Regions from separate parts of the Microbacterium sp. AC215 genome, predicted to be linked through region 1. Evidence: predicted binding sites of a transcription regulator. Region 1 holds the regulator's gene; the other holds the start of a gene.
The links. Region 1 encodes LexA, which represses DNA repair genes until DNA is damaged. Its sites were predicted from a motif close to TCGAACANNTGTTCGA; they were not measured.
Positions count from the first base shown of each region.

Region 2: the regulator LexA is predicted to act here: its motif matches at 3,468-3,483, upstream of recA (recombinase RecA).

Region 1 covers NZ_OZ409869.1:3,730,825-3,738,072, forward strand. The annotation lists gene ftsX (permease-like cell division protein FtsX) at 1-694, shown strand, start outside; gene smpB (SsrA-binding protein SmpB) at 780-1,256, shown strand; gene ACZZZF_RS18225 (S9 family peptidase) at 1,257-3,122, opposite strand; gene lexA (transcriptional repressor LexA) at 3,178-3,864, opposite strand; gene ACZZZF_RS18235 (LysM peptidoglycan-binding domain-containing protein) at 4,147-4,509, shown strand; gene ACZZZF_RS18240 (histidinol-phosphate transaminase) at 4,601-5,695, shown strand; gene hisB (imidazoleglycerol-phosphate dehydratase HisB) at 5,692-6,309, shown strand; gene hisH (imidazole glycerol phosphate synthase subunit HisH) at 6,306-6,947, shown strand; gene ACZZZF_RS18255 (MinD/ParA family ATP-binding protein) at 7,023-7,248, opposite strand, start outside.
Region 2 covers NZ_OZ409869.1:807,321-814,568, forward strand. The annotation lists gene miaB (tRNA (N6-isopentenyl adenosine(37)-C2)-methylthiotransferase MiaB) at 1-1,261, opposite strand, end outside; gene ACZZZF_RS04235 (regulatory protein RecX) at 1,343-1,831, opposite strand; gene recA (recombinase RecA) at 2,228-3,271, opposite strand; gene ACZZZF_RS04245 (DUF3046 domain-containing protein) at 3,557-3,781, opposite strand; gene ACZZZF_RS04250 (helix-turn-helix domain-containing protein) at 3,805-4,113, opposite strand; gene ACZZZF_RS04255 (CinA family protein) at 4,255-4,737, opposite strand; gene pgsA (CDP-diacylglycerol--glycerol-3-phosphate 3-phosphatidyltransferase) at 4,734-5,309, opposite strand; gene ACZZZF_RS04265 (FtsK/SpoIIIE family DNA translocase) at 5,309-7,248, opposite strand, start outside.

The DNA.
Region 1 (7,248 bases):
CGGCGGCGCATCGGAGGAGCAGGTCGACGCCGTGCGAGCACAGCTCGACGGCGAGGCGCTCGCTCCTCTCATCAGCGAGGTCAGCTTCGATTCCAAGGAAGACACGTACGCCAAGCTCGTCGATCAGCTCGGCGAGGACCAGGCGAGCGTGATCTCGCCCGAGCAGGCGTTCGAGGTCTTCTTCGTCACCATGAAGGATCCCGGCCAGTCGCAGGTCATCTCCGAGGCGTTCAACGGTGTCGCGGGGGTGGAGCAGGTCCAGGATCAGCTCCAGTACCTCGAACCCCTGTTCTCCGCCTTGACGGTCGCGACCTACATCGCGGTCGGTATCGCAGCGCTCATGCTGATCGCCGCCATCCTCTTGATCGGCACGACCATCAGGCTCTCCGCGTACGCCAGACGCAAGGAGATCGGGATCATGCGCCTGGTGGGGGCGTCCAACCGCTTCATCCAGACGCCGTTCGTCCTGGAGGGCGTCTTCGCTGCCTTCCTCGGCTCGGCCCTCGCAAGCGCGGCCGTCGTCGCCGGCGTCCACTTCGGCGTCGACGGCTACCTCCGAGGACGCGTGCCGTTCATCACGACCTGGGTGTCGATGCAGGACGCTGCCATCGTCGTCCCGGTGCTGATCGGCATCGGCGTCGTGCTCGCCGCGCTGTCGGCGGGTTTCGCGATCCGTCGCTGGCTTCGCACCTGACCCGCGCGCCGGTATAGACTGACAGGCTGTCGTGCGCCCGTGACGGGCACCGGAACCATTGCGCGACGCGGATCAGGAGAGAATCATGCCCAGGGAACGCGGGGAGAAGGTCGTCGCGACCAATCGTCGCGCACGTCACGACTACAACATCGAGAAGTCGTACGAGGCGGGGATGGTGCTCACCGGCACCGAGGTGAAGTCACTGCGCCAGGGGCGCGCGAACCTGAGCGACGGATATGCGTTCGTCAAGGGGAACGAGGTCTTTCTCGACTCGGTGCACATCCCGGAGTACTCGCAGGGCCACTGGACCAACCATTCGGCGAAGCGCGTCCGCAAGCTGCTGCTGCACCGTGAGGAGATCGCGAAGCTGCAGCACGCGGTCTCCGCCGGCGGCTACACGCTGATCCCGCTGAAGCTGTACTTCTCCGACGGTCGCGCCAAGGTCGAGATCGCTCTCGCCAAGGGAAAGCGCGAGTTCGACAAGCGCCAGACCCTCCGCGAGCGTCAGGACACCCGCGAAGCCGAGCGCGCGATGCGCCTGCGCAACCGCGTGGGGGAGTGATCAGCGCGCGGGCGTGAATCCGAACACGCGTCCGAGGAAAGCGAGCTCCCTCTCGAGGGCGTCGATGATCGTCTCGCTCGACCGGAAGCCATGGCCCTCACCCGGGTACAGCACGTACTCGTGCTCCACACCACTCGTCGCCAGCGCATCGCGGATCGCCTCGGACTGTGCCGGTGGCACGACACGGTCGTCCGCACCCTGCATCAGCAGCACCGGCACGTCGATCCGGTCGGCGTGCGTCAGGGGCGAACGCGCGACGTAGAGTGCCTCCGCCTCGGGCAGCGGACCCACCAGCCCCTCGATGTAGTGCGCCTCGAAGTCGTGGGAGTGCGCGCTCAGCATCCGCAGGTCGACCACTCCGTATCGGCTGATCCCCGCGGCGAACGTCCCTCCCCGCACCAGCGACGAGAGCACCGTCCAACCGCCCGCCGAGCCGCCTCTGATCGCGATGCGGGCGGGATCCGCGAGCCCGGCATCGGCGAGGCCGCGGGCCGCTGCGATCACGTCGTCGACGTCGACCACGCCCCATCCGCCGTCCAGCCGTTCGCGGTACGCACGGCCGTAGCCCGTCGATCCGCCGTAATTGACGTCGAGCACGCCGATGCCGCGGCTCGTCCAGAACGCGACGGCGGCGGACGCCGCGCCGGTCACATGCGCGGTCGGGCCGCCGTGGACGAGCACGATGTAGGGCGGGAGCTCGTCATCCGCGGCCGGAGCGTGGGCCGAGGGATTCGTCGGCGGGTACGCGAAGGCATGGACGGGCCCGTGCGAGCCGTCGACCAGGACCTCGGATGCGGGCGGCATCCACGCAGGATCGGTCGGCGCAGCTCCCGCGACGGCCTCGACGCGACCCGTGTCGACGTCGACGCACCAGACCCCGGGTTCTGTCGTCGAGCTGTTTCCGGAGAGCAGCACGCGGGAGCCCGCGACATCGTCGACACTCACGTGGCCGTCTGCGGGGAGGGGAATGCGGTGGGCGCTGCCGTCGGGGTCGATGACGATGACCCGGTCGCGACCGTTCGTGCGCACAGCCACGACGCGACCGTCGGCGAGCGGGCGGTACCAGCGATTGCCGAGCACCCAGAGGCCGTATCCCGTGTCGGCGTCGTCGTCGATGATCTGCTCCGCCGTGCCGACCGCCTGGGCTCCGCTGACACGCTGTCGGTGCAGAGCCCAGCGGCCCGAGGGATCGTCGGAGTACACGATCTCGTCGTCAGCCGTCCACTCGGGCTGCAGCGCGGCGCGAGTGGACAGCTCTGTGCGCGCGGTGCCGTCCGAGATCACCAACGACGCTCGCTGCCACGGCATCCGATCGCCGGACCACTCGACCCACGCTGCACGAGAACCGTCGGGAGACAGTGCCGGATGAGCGTAGAACGACTCGCCTTCGACGAGGGTCTTCAACAGCGCAGGCCGGTCGGATGCCGACCCGTCGGTCGGGATCTCGACGATGGCGCGTCGGTGAGGGGAGACGGACAGATCCTCCCGCACGGCGAACAGGCGGCCGCTCTGCAGACGCAGACCGCCGTGCGCCGGGCCCGGGGGTGTCAGAGGAACGGGGACACCGCCGCGGGGCATGCGGTGCACGCGCTGATCCTTGGCATCGACGAAGTACAGCGTGCCGTCGGCATCCGCGGTCCACGCCCCGCCGCCGTACTCGTGGACGCGAGACCGAGCACTCCATGGCGCGGGAAGGATCTCGGCACCCGTCGAACTTCGCACGGTCAGGCGACCGCCCTCGGCAGGGATCGACTCACCCCACCAGATCTCGTCAGCCACGAAGGCGCTGCCATCGATCCGCGGAGACGACGCGGCGATCCGGTCGGGGGTGAACGGAGAGGTCCAGGTACCGAACGGCGACGACATGGTTCGAGCCTATGGTGCGTCGACGCCCGCCGTCACCGCCAGGGTGGGAGGGGAGTCAGACCGCGCGCAGCACGGCGACGATCTTGCCGAGGATGACGGACTCGTCGCCGAGGATCGGCTCGAATGCGGAGTTGCGAGGCAGCAGCCAGGTGTGGCCGTCGCGTCGACGGAGAACCTTCACCGTCGCCTCGCCGTCGAGCATGGCGGCGACGATCTCGCCGTTCTCGGCGCTGCTTTGCGACCGCACCACGACCCAGTCGCCGTCGCAGATCGCCGCATCGATCATCGATTCGCCGGACACCTTGAGCATGAACAGGTCGCCCTTGCCGACGAGCTGCCGGGGGAGCGGGAAGATCTCCTCGACCTGCTGGTCGGCGGTGATCGGGACACCTGCGGCGATGCGGCCGACGAGCGGCACGAGCGCCGCATCGCCCACGGGGGTCGCCACATCGGCGGGATTCTCTCCGCTGGTGCCGGGGAGGTCGATGAGCACTTCCATGGCACGGGTCTTGCCGGGGTCGCGTCGCAGATATCCGCTCAGCTCGAGCTGGCCGAGCTGGTGGGTCACGCTGGACAGCGACTTGAGGCCCACGGCGTCGCCGATCTCTCTCATGCTCGGCGGGTACCCGTGACGGCTGATCGACGTCTGGATGACCTCGAGGATCGCCATCTGCTTGGGACTCAGGCTCTTGCGGCGACGGGTGCGCGGGACGTCGGCGTCGGGGGCGGAGATGTCGCTCATGGTGCTCCTCAGGTGTGCGATTCCGGCGTCTCAGTTCGAATGTCGGAGGCCCGTGGTGGGGTGTTGACATCGAAACCGTATCCGAGAATCGCGCCGAAGTGGAAGATCTGTTCGAGCGTGTCGGCCGATTCCCGGACTTCTGTTTCGAAGAACGCTTGACAGATGTTCGAATTCGAAGATAACTTCGGAACGTAGCTTCGCATTCACGGCTCCCGGCCGAGGCGCGAATGCGAACGCTACGCCAACTTCACCGCCCACGCGGTAGATGCAGAGGAGCACGACATGAGCACCATCACCTTCAGCAGTGCAGCAGTCCTTCCGGCTCGTCCGGCGACGCGGCTCAAGCTGACGGCGCGCGGTCGACGTGTCGTTCTCGCTGTCGCGGCCGTGCCGCTCGCAGCCGGGATCGCATTCGCCGCACTCAGCGGCGGCAGTGCGATGGCCTCAGGCGAGCAGACTGCCACGGCATCGTTCGCGACGGTGACGGTGATGCCCGGCGACACGCTGTGGTCGATCGCTGAGAGCGTGGCCCCCGGCGCGGATCCGCGCGACGTGATCGGTGACATCACGCGTCTGAACCTGCTGCGCGGCGGCGAGCTGCAGATCGGCCAGGAGCTGGCGATTCCGGCGCAGTATTCGGAATGAACCCGTGAGGGCCGTTCGATCGAGCGGTGCGGCGCGGATGCGCGTTCACACTCCGTCACCACGAGCGTCTGTGTAGCGAAGGCGGCCTACCATGGGAAGGGTGACTGCATCACTCGCCGACCTCCCTCTTCGCGACGACCTCCGAGGGCTCACGCCCTATGGAGCGCCGCAAGCGCCTCTTCCGATCGCACTCAACGTCAACGAGAACACGCATCCGGTTCCCGACGCGGTCGCCAGTGACATCCTGGACGACATCGCGGTCGCGCTCCGCGATGTCAACCGCTACCCGGATCGCGAGTTCACCACGCTCCGGGAAGGGTTCGCGGAGTATCTCGGTCATGGTCTCGAACCGGCTCAGATCTGGGCAGGCAACGGGTCGAACGAAGTCCTTCAGCACATTCTGCAGGCGTTCGGAGGGCCGGGCCGCACGGCGTTCAGCTTCGCCCCGACCTACTCGATGTATCCGCTGATCTCGAAGGGCACCGGAGCGCGTTGGGTCGCCGGCACCAGGCAGCCCGATTACACGATCACCCCCGAAGAGGCGGCAGCGCAGGTGCGAGATGTCGATCCTGACGTCATCCTGCTGTGCTCGCCGAACAATCCGACAGGCACGCCGCTGGGCCTCGACGTCGTCGAAGCCGTGTACGAGGCGTCGAACGGAATCGTCGTCGTCGACGAGGCGTACCAGGAGTTCGCGCCGCACGACGCGGCATCGGCTCTGACCCTTCTCGAGGGACGACCGCGGCTCGCCGTCTCCCGCACGATGAGCAAGGCCTTCGCCTTCGCGGGTGCCCGCGTGGGGTACCTCGCCGCGGATCCTGCCTTCATCGACGCTCTGCGGCTCGTGCGCCTGCCCTATCACCTCAGCGCTCTCACGCAGGCCGCAGCCGTCGCCGCTCTGCGCAACTCCGACGTGATGCTCGGCATGGTCGAGGAGATCGTCGAGCAGCGGGATCGCATCTCCGCGACACTCGAGGCGCTGGGCTACACCCCGCATGAGTCCTGGTCGAACTTCGTCCTGTTCGGGGGCGTCGCAGAGCCCCAGAAGGTCTGGCAGCAGCTCTACGAGCAGGGTGTTCTCATCCGCGACGTCGGGATCCCCGGGCACCTCCGCGTCACCGCGGGCACCGAGGCGGAGACCACGGCATTCCTCGATGCCCTCGCCTCGATAGGATCGGCTTCATGAGCAGCCCCGCCCAGACCCCGCGCACCGCCACGCGTGTGCGCAGCACGTCGGAGTCCACCGTCGAGCTCGAGCTGAACCTCGACGGCACCGGTGCGAGCCGTATCGACACGTCGGTGCCGTTCTTCGATCACATGCTGACGGCTTTCGCGAAGCACTCGCTCACGGACCTCACGGTGCGCGCCTCGGGGGACACGCAGATCGACGCACACCACACCGTGGAGGACATCTCGATCGTTCTCGGTCAGGCCATCCGTGAGGCGCTGGGCGACAAGTCCGGCATCTCGCGATACGGCGACGCTCTCGTGCCGCTCGACGAAGCGCTCGCGCAGGCTGTCGTGGACATCTCGGGGCGTCCCTATCTCGTTCACACGGGGGAGCCTGCCGGTTTCGAGCACCACCTCATCGGCGGCCACTTCACCGGTTCGCTCGTGCGCCACACGTTCGAGGCCATCACCTTCAACGCGGGACTCACGGTGCACGTACGCGTTCTCGGGGGCCGCGACCCCCACCACATCGCCGAAGCCGAGTACAAGGCATTCGCTCGGGCGTTCCGCCAGGCCAAGGCCCTCGACCCCCTGGTCGACGGCATCCCGTCGACGAAGGGCGCACTGTGAGCAGGGCTCCCCGGGTCGCCGTCTTCGACTACGAATCCGGCAACGTCCACTCGGCTGTCAAGGCGCTCATCGCAGCCGGTGCTGATGCGGTGCTGACGCGCGACCGCACGGAGGCCCTCGAGGCCGACGGTCTCGTGGTGCCCGGAGTCGGCGCGTTCCAGGCCGTCCGCGATGCGCTCTACGCGCACGGCGGGGACGAGATCATCGATCGCCGGCTCGCAGGCGGGCGCCCGGTGCTCGGCATCTGCGTCGGCATGCAGGTTCTGTTCGCGCACGGTGTCGAGCGCGGGCACGATTCCGAGGGTCTCGGCGAATGGCCGGGAGCGGTCACGGAGCTCAACGCGCCGGTGCTGCCGCACATGGGGTGGAACACGGTCGAGCCGGGCGCTGAGTCGGTGCTGTTCAAGGGCATCGAGAACGAACGCTTCTACTTCGTGCATTCCTACGCCGCGCAGTCGTGGGAGCTCGATGTCATCCCGCCGTTCCCTCAGCCGGTGCTCACGTGGTCGACGTACGGCGATCCGTTCCTCGCCGCGGTCGAGAACGGGCCGCTCTCCGCGACGCAGTTCCATCCCGAGAAGTCCGGAGAGGCCGGAATCCAGCTGCTCCGCAACTGGGTCGACAGTCTTCGGTCCTGACGCGTCGGCAGCCCGCTGAGCCGCCGTCGATCCGAACCTCGGACGACCGGTCCGTCGGGTCCTCTGCCGAACGGCTCAGAAGCCTCGGGCGACGGCGGCCGCGGCAGAGAGCCACGACCGCTGCGTCGGCGCCGCAAGTGCACGAAGACGGAGGTGACCGTCGACCATCTCCCGATCGAAGGGGATGCCGACGACTTCGCGCGCGAGCGGCTGATATCCGGCGATGACGTCTGCGACTTCGGCGGGGGATGCCTTCGGGTCCGCCTGGCTGACGACGACCACTGACTCGCGAGCCAGCCGT
Region 2 (7,248 bases), 2.9 Mb from region 1:
TATGCGTCTCGGCGTCCTTCTTGCCCTCGCCCGTCGAGACGAGGACCTCGACCTCGCGGCCGATCTGCTTCTGGTTCTCTTCGAGCGAGATGCGCTCCTGCAGCGCGATGAGCCGGTTGTAGCGTTCCTGCACGACGGCCTTCGGAACCTGGTCTTCCATGGTCGCCGCCGGTGTGCCCTCGCGGATCGAGTACTGGAAGGTGAAGGCGCTCGAGAAGCGGGCCTGTTCGACCACCCGCATCGTGTCCTCGAAGTCCGCCTCGGTCTCACCGGGGAACCCGACGATGATGTCGGTGGTGATCGCGGCATGCGGAATGCGATCACGGACGCGGTCGAGGATTCCGAGGAACCTCTCACTGCGATAAGAACGACGCATGGACTTGAGGATGCGATCGCTGCCGGACTGCAGCGGCATGTGAAGCTGCGGCATCACAGTGGGAGTCTCAGCCATCGCGTCGATCACGTCGTCGGTGAACGCAGCCGGGTGAGGACTCGTGAAGCGAATGCGCTCGAGTCCGTCGATCTCGCCCGCCGCGCGCAGGAGCTTGCCGAATGCCTGGCGATCGCCGAACTCCACGCCGTAGGAGTTGACGTTCTGTCCGAGCAGGGTGACCTCGATGGCACCGTCCTCCACGAGGAGGCGGATCTCGTTCAGGATGTCACCCGGACGGCGGTCCTTCTCCTTGCCGCGAAGACTCGGAACGATGCAGAAGGTGCACGTGTTGTTGCATCCGACCGAGATGGACACCCACCCGCTGTGCGCAGAGTCACGCTTGGTCGGGAGCGTCGAGGGAAACACCTCGAGCGACTCGAGGATCTCCAGCTCGGCGTCACCGTTGTGTCGCGCTCTCTCGAGAAGGCCGGGAAGCGACCCCATGTTGTGCGTGCCGAAGACCACATCGACCCATGGGGCCTTGTCGAGAACGGCTTGCTTGTCCATCTGGGCGAGACAGCCCCCGACGGCGATCTGCATGCCGTCCTTGCGGCGCTTCACCGAAGCGAGCTGACCGAGGGTCCCGTAGAGCTTGCCCGCGGCATTGTCGCGAACTGCGCACGTGTTGATGATCACGACATCGGCCTCGGCGCCGTCCGTGGCTCGGACGTATCCCGCACTTTCGAGCGAGCCCGAGAGACGTTCGGAATCGTGGACGTTCATCTGGCAGCCGAAGGTGCGGACCTCGTACGAACGCTGGCGCCCGTTACGGTCGATTGCGGCTGACGACGACGCGATGATCGTCGGTTCACTGCGCGGGATAGTCATGATCTCCCCATTGTACGAGCGGTTCCCTCTCGCTGCCGCTGACCGGGCCGGCTACCGGGCAGGTGCGCGCCCCCCGCCGCCTCAGTCCGAATCGACGAATCGGACCCGCGACGAGGAAGAGCCGGAAGAACCCTCGGCGAGGGCCGTCTTCGCAGCCGTCATCGCGACAGAACCGTTGTACCCGCGACGTGATAGCTGACCGACGAGGCGTCTCAGAGCAGTATCCGGGTCAAGGCGGGACATCGATCGTGCTTTCGAGCGAGCGTACTCGAGTGCGCGCTCCGCGTCGTCGTCGGGAACATCGCCCAATGCCGCGTCGATCACATCGCGGGGAATCCCCCGCTGCGAGAGCACCCGCGAAAGAGCGACCCGCCCCTGTCCTTTTCGCTCGATTCCCGACATCACGAGCTGATCGGCGAGAACCGCGTCATCGAGGTAGCCGCGGCGACAGAAGTCGTCGATCACGTCGTCGATCGACCCGGAGTCGAGCCGGACGCCGTTCTCTTCGTAGCCCCTGAGCACCATCCGCGCCTCGGACAACGAGAGCGATCGAGCCCTCAGCTTGCGCACGAGAAGCTCCTCGGCGTCGACGCGCAGCTTCGACGGATCGACGCCGCTCTCATCTGCTGAGTCGTCGTCGTGTGGTTGCAGTGCACGCAATCGGGGTGCAGACCGAGCCGCAGCGCCTCGAGCAGGATGCCGTTCGCTGGGCCCACGAGAGTCGACGAGTGGAGCTGGAGCCGAGTCGCCGGTGGAGGCGACTCCCACCGCCGTCGATTCCACGAGGCCTGCGTCTTCCGCGGCGCGGGGGGTGACTGCATCGGACCCGCCAGTACTTCGATCGACCGGCGTCATCCGCGCGGAATCGCGGCCGAACAGAGGGATGATGGGGGCGAGCTCCTGAGGCTCGCCCCCGCCATCACTCATGGTTCACTCCGGTTGCGCCACAACCGCGAACCATCACGATCATGCCGGGCGGCGCTCGGCGAGCTCGTCAGCAGGTGCCTCGGTGGCTCCTCCGATGCCGAGCTTCTGCTTGATCTGGGTCTCGATCGCCAGCGCGATGTCGGGGTTCTTGAGCAGGAACGTTCGCGCGTTCTCCTTGCCCTGTCCCAGCTGGTCACCGTCATAGGTGTACCAGGACCCGGACTTCTTGACGATGCCGTGCTCCACACCGAAGTCGATCAGGCTGCCCTCACGGGAGATGCCGACGCCGTAGAGGATGTCGAACTCAGCCTGCTTGAACGGCGGAGCCATCTTGTTCTTCACGACCTTGACCCTCGTACGGTTTCCGACTGCGTCGGTGCCGTCCTTCAGAGTCTCGATTCGGCGGATGTCCATTCGGACGGACGCGTAGAACTTCAGCGCCTTTCCACCCGCGGTGGTCTCCGGCGAGCCGAAGAAGACACCGATCTTCTCTCGCAGCTGGTTGATGAAGATCATCGTGGTGTTCGTCTGGTTGAGCCCACCGGTGAGCTTTCGCAGCGCCTGAGACATCAGACGAGCCTGCAGACCCACGTGGGAGTCACCCATCTCGCCCTCGATCTCGGCTCGAGGCACGAGCGCGGCCACGGAGTCGATGACGATCAGGTCGATCGCCCCGGAGCGGACGAGCATGTCCGCGATCTCGAGCGCCTGCTCACCCGTGTCGGGCTGCGAGACGAGAAGGGCGTCGATGTCGACACCGAGCTTCGCGGCGTAGTCAGGGTCGAGCGCGTGCTCGGCGTCGATGAAGGCAGCGATTCCGCCGGCGCGCTGAGCGTTGGCGATCGCGTGGAGGGTGAGCGTCGTCTTACCCGACGACTCAGGACCGTAGATCTCGACGATTCGTCCACGCGGCAGTCCTCCGACGCCGAGGGCGACATCGAGAGCGATGGAACCGGTCGGAATGACGGCGACAGGCGCACGCTCGTCGCTGCCCAGTCTCATGACCGAGCCCTTTCCGAACTGACGATCGATCTGGGCGAGGGCGGTCTCGAGGGACTTCTCGCGGTCAGCGGGTGATGGCATGACGTGCTCCTTATGCTCGCGTGGTGCCGCCTGTAGGCTGTCGCGGTCCTCCCGGCTGGGCGGAACTCTCCGACAAGGCGTATGGCTCTTCGGCTTGTTCTTCACCGTAGGAGGAGCCTCCGACATTGCGTCGTCAGCACCGCGAAACAGGGAGAGAAACGTCTCTGAACCACTTGTGCAGAAGACTACGCCCGTTTCGAACACATATTCGACGACACGCCGTCGCGGCGTGTCGCAAATCGAAACCGCCTCGAACGCGGCCCTCGCCGCGAACGCCTCAGAGGGTCATCGCTTGCGCGGCTCCAGACGACCTGCACCGTGTCGCCGCTCCACGGGGACATCCGTCTCGGCGCACAGCGCCAGCCAGATCTCGCGCGGTGCGACGCCAGCGTCCAGCGCTTCGTCGGCAGTGCGCCCGGCGAGCTGAGTCAGAACGAGGTCGCTGATCAGAGATGACCCGCGACCGCCGAATTCCGCATCGACTGCGCGGAGGAACTCACTACGTCGCATCAGAGGCTATGAGAGTCCGACGTTCAGTGGAGCGACAGCTCGGGCTCGACAGAAGCCACGAGGTCGTCCGGAACGACATCAGGGAAGACCTGAATGCCTTCGAGGACCGAGATCCGGTCGCCGACCTCTCGCATGATGATCGAGATGGGAACATCCAGAGCGTCAGCCACCGAGGCGAGAATCTCACTCGATGCTTCCTTCTGGCCCCGCTCGACCTCGCTGAGATAGCCCAGCGCCACAGAAGCCTTGCTTGCAACCTGCCGGAGCGTCCGCCCCTTCTGCAGGCGGAAGTCCCTCAGCACATCGCCGATTTCCTGTCGTACAAGAATCATCGGAACCTCCTCCCAGATCGCCTTCTCGAGGTCTCCCTCGAAGAGACCGCCAGTCTAGTCCTACCGACCTTCACAAAATCTACCTTCGCACGCTGTGCTTTCGGTGTGAGCACATAGGACATAACGGAGCGCACCCATCCCCTATTCCCGCAGAACCCGAGCGAGCATATCGATCGCCGCGTCGACCGCCCGCGCCCGCACCTCTGCACGATCACCGGCGAATCGAAACAACTCGGTGACCGAGGAATCCGGCGTCACCACGGCCACATGCACCGTGCCGACCGGCTGACCGTCAGGTGAGTCCGGCCCCGCGATACCCGTGGTCGAGACGCCGACGTCGGCAGGGGCCCCGTCGACGTTCAACGCACCGCGCACCCCCGCCGCCATCTGGAGAGCGACGTCGGGGTGGACAGGACCGTGCGCGTCGAGCAACGCGTCGTCGACGCCCAGCAGCGTGTGCTTCACCGGGGTGGCATACGCGACGATCGCTCCGCGCAGGGAGGCGGACGCCCCCGGCACGGAGACGAACTCGGCCGCGAGAGCACCGCCCGTCAACGACTCCGCGACACCGAGCGTCCAGCCACGCTCGACCAGCGCGGCGAGGACGGCCGACGCAGATGTCACGAGGGCTGCCGCGCGCCTCGCACCTGCGCGACGATGTAGTCGATTCCGCTCGCCACGGTCAGGATCAGCACGAGCACCATCAGGATCGCGGTCACGAGCAGCCACGGCTCCAGCCCGATCACGACGTGCAACGGAAGCAGCGCCCAGGACAAGGCCACCGCCTGCACTGCCGTCTTGATCTTGCCCATCCAGGCCGCAGCCACGACGTGCTCCTTCGCCACCATGAGACGGTGGATCGTGATGCCCCACTCCCGAATGAGGATGATAATCACCAGCCACCAGTTCAGCTCGCCGAGTATCGCGAGACCGATGAAACCGGCGCCGGTGAGCAGCTTGTCGGCGATCGGGTCCCAGAGCTTTCCGAAGTCGCTGACGATCTCGTAGCGGCGGGCCAGATAGCCATCGACCCAATCGGTCGAGATCGCGACGATGAAGAGAACGGCGGCGATCCAGCGGACAGCGATGTCGTCGAGTCCGAACGTGCCACCGATCAGCAGGAGGACGAAGAAGATCACCGCGAGCGGTATGCGCGCGACCGTGATCGCGTTGGGAAGCTGCCGTGGAATGGCCATCAGTCGCGTCCCGTCAGTCCCCAGGCGTCTTCGTCGCCATCGTCTTCAGCCTCGACCACCGGAAGTCCCTGGAACTGCGCCTCGACCGGGTCGTGCGGCGTTCCGGCAGCAGTCGCGGCCGAGGAGGGGGCAGGCGGCTTCGGCGGGGTGTCGTCGCCTCGCAGCTTCGCCATGACCTGGGGCAGCTGTTCGGCCGTCGCCAGCACATCGCGCGCCTTGGATCCTTCTGACGGGCCGACGATCTCTCGCGACTCGAGGAGGTCCATCAGGCGACCGGCCTTCGCGAACCCGACGCGGAGCTTGCGCTGCAGCATCGACGTTGACCCGAACTGCGACGACACGATGAGTTCGGCCGCGGCGAGAAGAAGCTCGAGATCGTCGCCGATGTCCTCGTCGACCTCCTTCTTCTTCGTGGGCTCCAGCGCTTCCTGGACGTCGGCGCGGTAGTCCGGACGGGCCTGACGCGTCACGTGCTTGACGACCGCGTCGATCTCCTTCTCATCGACCCACGCACCCTGCAATCGGAACGGCTTGGACGACCCCATGGGCGAGAACAGCGCATCGCCCTGTCCGATCAGCTTGTCGGCGCCGGGGCTGTCGAGGATCACGCGGCTGTCTGTGACGCTCGTGACGGCGAACGCGAGGCGTGAGGGGACATTCGCCTTGATCAGACCGGTCACGACATCGACGCTGGGTCGCTGCGTCGCGAGCACGAGGTGGATACCGGACGCGCGTGCGAGCTGGGTGATGCGGACGATCGAGTCCTCGACGTCGCGCGGGGCGACCATCATCAGGTCCGCCAGCTCGTCGACGACGACGAGGAGGTACGGGTAGGGCTTGAGCACGCGTTCGCTTCCCACGGGAAGCTCCACCTCGCCGGCGCGGACGGCACGGTTGAAGTCGTCGATGTGACGGAACCCGAACGACGCGAGGTCGTCGTACCGCATGTCCATCTCCTTCACGACCCACTGCAGCGCTTCCGCCGCCTTCTTGGGGTTCGTGATGATGGGTGTGATCAGGTGCGGCACCCCGGCGTAGCTCGTCAGCTCCACGCGCTTGGGGTCGATCAGGACCATCCGCACATCCGTGGGTCGGGCGCGCATGAGCAGACTCGTGATCATCGAGTTGACGAAGCTCGACTTTCCGGAGCCGGTGGAACCGGCGACAAGCAGGTGAGGCATCTTCGCGAGGTTGGCGATGACGATGTTCCCACCGACGTCCTTTCCGACGCCGATCGTCATCGGGTGGGTGCTCTTGTGCGCTGCCGGAGACCTGAGCACATCGCCGAGCGCGACCATCTCCTTGTCGGCGTTCGGGATCTCGATTCCGATCGCGCTCTTTCCGGGTATCGGCGAGAGGATCCGCACATCGTTCGATGCGACCGCATACGCGAAGTTGTTGCTCAGCTGGAGGATCTTCTCGACCTTGACGCCGTGCCCCACCTCGACCTCGTACTGGGTGACCGTGGGGCCACGCGAGAAACCAGTGACCTTCGCGTCGACCTTGAACTGTGTCAGCACGCTCGTGATCTGCTCGATCACCTTGTCGGTCGCCTCGGAGCGCGCGACCGGTGGAGGCCCTTCGACCAGAAGACCTGGCGACGGCAGCACGTACGGGGCGACGGGGGCCTGGGGGCCTCGCTCCCCCGGCCCGGCCGTGCCGAAGCCGTCGAGACCCGGAAGCTCCGGCATCTCTCCGGTGTCGGACTCGTCGTCTAGCAGTGCGGTGGTCTGCTGCCCTGCCAGGGATTCCGTCACGGACCGCACGTCCGTCAGCACCTCGGTCGCCGCGTCATACGGATCTTCCACGACGACGGCCTGATCGTAAGCCGGAGTCGGCTCGGAGGTCGTCAGCAGCGCGGTGATGTCGTCGGAGCCCAGCGTCCCCTCGTCGGGGTCTTCCTCACGGCCGGTCTTGTTCCGCCGCCACCAGGGAAGGA